Eleftheria terrae: one gene and its partner. The protein of the gene in region 1 binds, or shares a complex with, the protein of each later gene. Links are inferred from orthologs where the notes say so. Each region holds a gene or a part of one and is shown on either strand. Other genes may lie near its edges. The genes, in order: pnp and N7L95_RS09425.

What was found.
Region 2: the proteins of pnp (region 1) and N7L95_RS09425 are in contact, whole or in part, in a cryo-EM structure (PDB 9QH0), measured with the Escherichia coli proteins. The link is inferred for Eleftheria terrae from one-to-one orthologs.

What each region holds. Positions count from the first base shown.
Region 1 is NZ_CP106951.1:5,159,451-5,162,713, reverse strand. What follows is about bases 177-3,132. They hold pnp (polyribonucleotide nucleotidyltransferase), read right to left. Parts: upstream 2,746-3,132; coding sequence 607-2,745; downstream 177-606. Other genes in these bases: rpsO (30S ribosomal protein S15), read right to left, coding at 2,947-3,132; N7L95_RS23210 (NAD(P)H-quinone oxidoreductase), read right to left, coding at 177-507. In the rest of the region: more of N7L95_RS23210, read right to left, coding at 1-176; more of rpsO, read right to left, coding at 3,133-3,216. UniProt on the Escherichia coli protein: Involved in mRNA degradation. Catalyzes the phosphorolysis of single-stranded polyribonucleotides processively in the 3'- to 5'-direction. Also involved, along with RNase II, in tRNA processing.
Region 2 is NZ_CP106951.1:2,163,307-2,167,253, reverse strand. The notes cover bases 1-3,640. They hold N7L95_RS09425 (Rne/Rng family ribonuclease), read right to left. Parts: upstream 3,258-3,640; coding sequence 201-3,257; downstream 1-200. Other genes in these bases: nagZ (beta-N-acetylhexosaminidase), read left to right, coding at 1-74. UniProt on the Escherichia coli protein: Endoribonuclease that plays a central role in RNA processing and decay. Required for the maturation of 5S and 16S rRNAs and the majority of tRNAs. Also involved in the degradation of most mRNAs.

The DNA of each region.
Region 1 (3,263 bases):
CGTCGCGCCGAAGGCCTTGCCCAGCTGGATGGCGGTGACGCCGATGCCGCTGGTGCCGCCCTGCACCAGCAGCGTCTCGCCGGCCGCCAGGCGGCCGCGCTGGAACACGTTGGACCAGACGGTGAAGAAGGTCTCCGGCAGGCCGGCCGCCTCCACATCGGTCCAGCCTTCGGGCACCGGCAGGCATTGCGCCACCGGCGCCACGCACAACTCGGCATAGCCACCGCCCTGCACCAGCGCACAGACGCGGTCGCCGGGCCGGAAGCCGGCCTCGGCCATCGCCTGGGGGTCGCCGCCAACGATTTCGCCGGCCACTTCCAGGCCCGGGAGGTCACTGGCGCCGGGCGGCACCGGATAGTGGCCCTTGCGCTGCAGCACGTCCGGCCGGTTCACGCCCGAGGCGCGCACGCGAATCAGCACGTCGCCGGCGCCGGCGACCGGGTCCGGCCGCTGGCAGGCGCGCAGCACCTCCGGCGCGCCGTGTTCGGCAATCTCGATGGCTTGCATGGCAGGAGTCCCCCAGCGTGGAAACGCAGGCAAGAGGAAGAAGGCGCGCCCGCCGCCAGTCCGCAGACCGGGCCGGCGGGCACGCCCGCGGGCGCAGCCTTATTGCTGCTGTTGCTGTTGTTGCTGGTCGCCGCCTTCGTTGCGGTCGATCAGCACCTTGCGCGACAGCTTGACGCGGCCCTTCTCGTCGGTCTCCAGCACCTTGACCTTCACGATCTGGCCGACTTCGAGGTAGTCCTGCACGCGGTTGACGCGCTCATGGGCGATCTGGCTGATGTGCACCAGGCCATCCTTGCCCGGCAGCAGGTTCACCAGCGCACCGATGCCGTCCAGGATCTTGGTGACCGGGCCTTCGTAGACCTTGCCCACCTCGACCTCGGCGGTGATCTCCTCGATCCGCTTGCGGGCCAGCTCGGCCATCTCGGTGTCGGTGGAGGCGATGGTCACGGTGCCGTCGTCCTCGATGCTGATCTGGGCACCGGTTTCATCCTGCAGGCCGCGGATGGTCGCGCCGCCCTTGCCGATGACGTCGCGGATCTTCTCGGGGTTGATCTTCAGCGTGTACAGGCGGGGCGCGAACTGCGAGACCTCGGTCTTGGCACCGCCCATCGCCTCGACCATCTTGCCGAGGATGTGCAGGCGGGCTTCCTTGGCCTGGGCCAGCGCGACCTGCATGATCTCCTTGGTGATGCCCTGGATCTTGATGTCCATCTGCAGGGCCGTCACGCCGGTGGTGGAGCCGGCCACCTTGAAGTCCATGTCGCCGAGGTGATCCTCATCGCCCAGGATGTCGGTCAGCACCGCGAAGCGGTTGCCTTCCTTGATCAGGCCCATGGCGATGCCCGCCACATGCGCCTTCAGCGGCACGCCCGCGTCCAGCAGCGACAGGCAGCCGCCGCAGACCGAGGCCATCGACGACGAGCCATTGGACTCGGTGATCTCCGACACCACGCGGATCGCGTAGGCGAAGTCGTCCTTGGACGGCAGCACCGGGATCAGCGCCCGCTTGGCCAGGCGGCCGTGGCCGATCTCGCGGCGCTTGGGGCTGCCGACGCGACCGGTCTCGCCGGTGGCGAACGGAGGCATGTTGTAGTGCAGCATGAAGCGGTCGGTGAACTCGCCGCTCAGCGCATCGATGATCTGGGCGTCGCGCTCGGTACCGAGCGTGGCCACCACCACCGCCTGCGTTTCACCGCGGGTGAACAGGGCCGAGCCATGGGTGCGAGGCAGCACGCCGGTGCGGATCTCGATCGGGCGCACGGTGCGGGTGTCACGGCCGTCGATGCGCGGCTCGCCCGCCAGGATCTGGCTGCGCACGATGCGGGCCTCGATCTCGAACAGCAGGCCCTCGACCTTCACTTCGTCGAACTCGGCGCCTTCGGCCTTCAGCGCTTCCTTCACCGCGGCATAGGCGTCGCGGGTGGCCTGGGTGCGGGCCTGCTTGGAGCGGATTTGGTAGGCGGCGCGCAGCTTCTCTTCGGCCAGGCCATTCACCTTGGCGATGAAGGCTTCGTCCTTCGCCGGGGGCTGCCAGTCCCACTCGGGCTTGCCGGCTTCGCGCACCAGCTCATGGATGGCGTTGATGGCGATCTTGCCCTGCTCGTGGCCGAACACCACGGCGCCCAGCATGACGTCCTCCGGCAGCTGGTCGGCTTCGGACTCGACCATCAGCACGGCGGCTTCGGTGCCGGCCACCACCAGGTCCATGCGCGAGGTGGTCTGCTGCGTCTTGCTCGGGTTGAGCACGTACTCGCCGTTGATGTAGCCCACTCGCGCGGCGCCGATGGGGCCATTGAACGGGATGCCGGAGATCGACAGCGCAGCGCTGCTGGCGATCATGGCGGCGATGTCGGCATCGACCTCGGGGTTCAGCGACAGCACGTGGATGACGAGCTGCACTTCGTTGAAGAAGCCTTCGGGAAACAGCGGGCGGATCGGACGGTCGATCAGGCGCGAGGTCAGGGTTTCCAGCTCGCTGGGGCGGCCTTCACGCTTGAAGAAGCTGCCCGGGATCTTGCCGGCGGCATAGGTCTTCTCGATGTAGTCGACCGTCAGCGGGAAGAAGTCCTGGCCCGGCTTCGGGTTCTTGGCGGCGACGACGGTGGCCAGCACCACGGTGTCGTCGATGTCCACCAGCACTGCGCCGGTGGCCTGGCGAGCGATTTCGCCGGTTTCCATGCGGACCGTGTTCTGGCCCCATTGGAAGGTCTTCGTGACTTTGTTGAACAGACTGCTCATGAGTGTCTCCAGTGATACTTGCGCGTTGTGGCAGCGCATTTGGCCTGGAGTCGCCCGCCGTAGCGCGGATGCCATTCCAGCGGGACTGCCGGTGCGGCAACCCCCCTGGAATGACACAGCAACGCTTTACGTCGGCACGGCTCCAAAAACAAAGAGCCTGTACTGGCAATCCCAGACAGGCTCTCTTTCATTGTCGGCAGCTTACTTGCGCAGGCCCAGCTTCTGGATCAGCGCGGTGTAGCGGTCGGCGTCCTTACCCTTCAGGTAAGCCAGCAGGCGCTTGCGACGGTTCACCATCTTCAGCAGGCCGCGGCGGCCATGGTGATCCTTGGCATGCAGCTTGAAGTGGGGGGTCAGCTCGTTGATGCGGGCGGTCAGCAGAGCGACCTGCACTTCGGGAGAGCCGGTGTCGGCAGCGCCACGGGCGTTGGCCTTGATGATGTCGGCCTTGTTCATTTCTGCAACGGACATTTTTACTCGATTCCTTGAATGGAAACCGCTGCCCGGAACAGAGCCTG
Region 2 (3,947 bases), 3.0 Mb from region 1 along the record:
AAACCGCGCCGCTGGTGTGGGACGACCTGATGCTGCAGCCGGCCTACCAGCAGGCCCTGGCCCGCCTGCCCTGAGCTCCGTCGCGCGGCGCGGCCCGGCCGCGCCGAGTGCATGAAAAAAACGCCGCCCGGGCAATGCCCGAGGCGGCGTTTGTCTTGGCGACTCTGGATTGGCCGGCCCGCCGGGGCCGGCCAGGCCGGTCACTGCGGGCCGGCCTTGGTCTCGAAGGGCAGGGCCAGCTCGGCGAGGTCGGTGCGGGTCTCGACGAGCACCAGCGGGCCGTCGTCGATCGCCACCACCGGCTTGCGCTCGCGCGGGACGCGCACCGGCTGCGGTTGCCGTGCCAGGCTGTCCTGGACGGCACGCACCTTGTCGGCGTCGGAATGCACCCATTCCAGGCCTGCCTGGGCGGCCACCTGCTGCAACTCGTCCAGGGCCAGCACGAAGGGCTGGACCGGGGCGGCGACAGGCGCCGGCGCGGGTGCGGGCTGGGCAGCCACGGGCGCCGCGGCGGGCGGCAGGCCGGTCGGCTCGGCGGCGACGGCCAGCGCCGCGTCCTGCACGGTGGCGGGTTCGCCTTCGACCACCTGGGCTTCGGTGACGACCACGGCGGCGTCTTCCGCGCCGTCTTGCTCACGGCGCTCACGACGATAGCGGTCACGGCCCCGGCCACGGCGGCGGCCTTCGCCATCACGGGCGGTGCCTTCCTCGGGCTGGCCCTCGGGGGCGGCCGTGCTGTCGCTGCCGGTGTCCTCGGTGGCGCTGGCCAGGGCCGCGTCGGCCTCCGGCCCGGCGACCGGGTCCAGACCCGCTTCGCCGGCGTTCACGGCGTCGACGCCCTCGGCGCCTTCGCGCTCCCGGCGCCCGCGGCCGCCACGGCGGCGGCGACGGCCTTCGCGTTGTTGCTCGTCCGCGCCCTCGAGGGTGCCTTCCTGCGGGACGGTGTCGGCAAAGCCGTGCGGTTCCATGGCTTCGGGCGCTTCCGCCGGCAGGCCGGCTTCACGCTCGGGACGCGGGCCCCGGCGACCTTCACCGCGGGCGGGACGGCCGTCCTGGGCGGCGCCGGCTTCGCGCGGCTCGCCGCTGCGGCCGCCGTCGCGCGGAGCGCGTTCCTTGCGCGGTGCCTCGGCACCGGCGTCCGCACCGGCCAGGGCCTCGACGCGCTGCTCGCCGGCGCGGCCGCGTTGCTGGCCGTCCCGGTTGCGATCGCGGCCTTCGCCGCGACCCTCGCCACGGCCTTCGCCGCGACCTTCACCCCGGCCTTCCGTGCGGCCTTCACCGCGCGGCTCACCGCGGCGTGCCTCGCGGCCCGCTTCGTCGCGGCCACCCTCTCGGCCAGCCCGGTCGCGGCCGCCGCGGCGGTCGCCGTCCTTGCGCTCGCCGCGTTCGCCGCCGCGATCACCGCGGCGACGGTTGTCCTGGCCTTCCTTGGCCACGGCCGGTGCCGGTGCGGCGACCGTCGGCGCGGGGGCTGGCGCAGGGACCGGCGCCGGTGCCTCGGGAGCGCCGAACAGCTTCTTGAGCCAGCCAAAGAAGCCACCCGACGCCGGCGCGGGCGCGGGCACCGGCGCGGGCACCGGGGCCGGCGGCGTGGCGGCGGCCACCGGGGTGGGCGCGGGCGCCGGCTCGGCGCGGGCGGGCGCCGTGGACTGCAGCGGCGGCTCGGGCAGCAGGCCCTTGATGACCGGCTCCTGCTTGGGCTTGCTCTTCTCGCGGCGCGTGATGCCGACCTCGTCGTCGGGCTCCTCGATCATCGAGTAGCTGGCCTGCAGGTTCTCCACCCGTGGGTCGTCGTGGCGCAGGCGTTCGAGCTTGTAGTTGGGCGTCTCCAGGTGCTTGTTGGGCACCAGCAGCACCTTCACGCTCTGCTTGAATTCGATCTTGTTGATCTCCATCCGCTTTTCGTTCAGCAGGAAGGAGGTCACCTCCACCGGCACCTGCACGTGGACGGCGAAGGTGTTTTCCTTCATCGCCTCCTCTTGCACCATGCGCAGGATCTGCAGCGCGCTGGACTCGGTGTCGCGGATGTGGCCGGTGCCGTTGCAACGCGGGCAGGTGATGTGCGAGCCTTCGCTCAGCGCCGGGCGCAGGCGCTGGCGCGACAGCTCCAGCAGGCCGAACTTGGAGATGGAGCTGAACTGCACCCGGGCGCGGTCCTGGCGCAGCGCGTCGCGCAGCCGGGTTTCCACTTCACGGCGGTTCTTCGACTCTTCCATGTCGATGAAGTCCACCACGATCAGGCCGCCCAGGTCGCGCAGGCGCATCTGGCGCGCAATCTCGTCGGCGGCTTCGAGGTTGGTGCGGGTGGCGGTTTCCTCGATGTCGCCGCCGCGGGTGGCGCGGGCGGAGTTGACGTCGATGGACACCAGCGCCTCGGTGTGGTCGATCACGATCGCGCCGCCGGACGGCAGGTTCACCGTGCGGGCGAAGGCGGTCTCGATCTGGTGCTCGATCTGGAAGCGGCTGAACAGCGGCGCGTCATCGCGGTAGCGCTTCACGCGGCCGGCGTTGTCCGGCATCACGTGGTTCATGAACTGCTGCGCCTGATCGTAGATGTCGTCGGTGTCGATCAGGATTTCGCCGATGTCGGCGGTGAAGTAGTCGCGGATCGCGCGGATCACCAGCGACGATTCCTGGTAGATCAGGAAGGCGCCCTTGCGTGCCGAAGCGGCGCCGTCGATGGCGGTCCACAGCTTCAGCATGTAGTTGAGGTCGGACTGCAGCTCGTCGACGCTGCGGCCGATGCCGGCGGTGCGCGCGATCAGGCTCATGCCCTTGGGGTAGTTGAGCTGGTCCAGCGCGTCCTTCAGTTCCTCGCGGTCCTCGCCCTCGATGCGGCGCGAGACGCCGCCGCCACGCGGGTTGTTGGGCATCAGCACCAGGTAGCGGCCGGCCAGCGAGATGAAGGTGGTGAGGGCCGCGCCCTTGTTGCCGCGCTCTTCCTTCTCGACCTGCACCAGCAGTTCCTGGCCCTCGCGGATGGCGTCGGAGATCTTGGCGTTGCGGACGTCGACGCCTTCCTTGAAGAACTGGCGCGAGATTTCCTTGAAGGGCAGGAAGCCGTGGCGGTCCTCGCCGTAGTCGACGAAGCAGGCTTCCAGGGACGGCTCGACGCGGGTGACCACCGCCTTGTAGATGTTGCCTTTGCGCTGCTCGCGGCCTTCGATTTCGGTCTCGAAGTCGAGCAGTTTCTGGCCATCGACGATGGCCAGGCGACGCTCTTCAGGCTGCGTCGCATTGATCAGCATGCGTTTCATGTGCACTCCTCCTGCCGGCGACCGCGCACGGCCTCCGGCATATCAACATGCCGCCGCCCGGAGGGTTCAGGTCCAGGGGCGGCTCATCGATGCACGAGTGACGTGGAGGAACCGGAAGGAATCGCCCTGGACTGTCATGACCGCAAGGATCACGAAGACAGCGTTGGCGCGTGCATCCGCAAGACAACGCCCTTTTTGTAAAGGACGGCCCGGTCGCCCCCCGACTCCTTCCCGGTGCGGCGCACATCAGTGCACGGCACGCCAGGCCGAGCAGGCGCCGCATCCGGGGTCACGTCCGGAAGGGCGCCTGGCAGGGGGGAAAGCTCGGAGAAGGGGGACAGCATCCGTGGGGGAGTCTCTGGAGCGGGCGACAGGCGGGCGCTCGGGGGACCGCGCGGGCGCAGGGCCTGCGGGCGCCAAGCGTGACCGGCCTGCTGCCGGAAACCTTGTTCTTGGGTTCTTTCGACGTTCGCTCTGCCGCAGGTTGCTCTCGGCCGCCGCTTCACCTTGGGAAACGGCCCGCTTGACTGGCCTGCGTTGCATCACCGTTTGTACAAGTCCTTCGTCCTGCAACTTCTTGACGAAAAAGACCTGTTAAACCACCTTGGCTGCCCGTGTTGCCCCCACCTTTCCGATCAGATTCGGGAAAGCGGCAGGTAAACTCTTGAAAATCAAACACTTACAACGCAA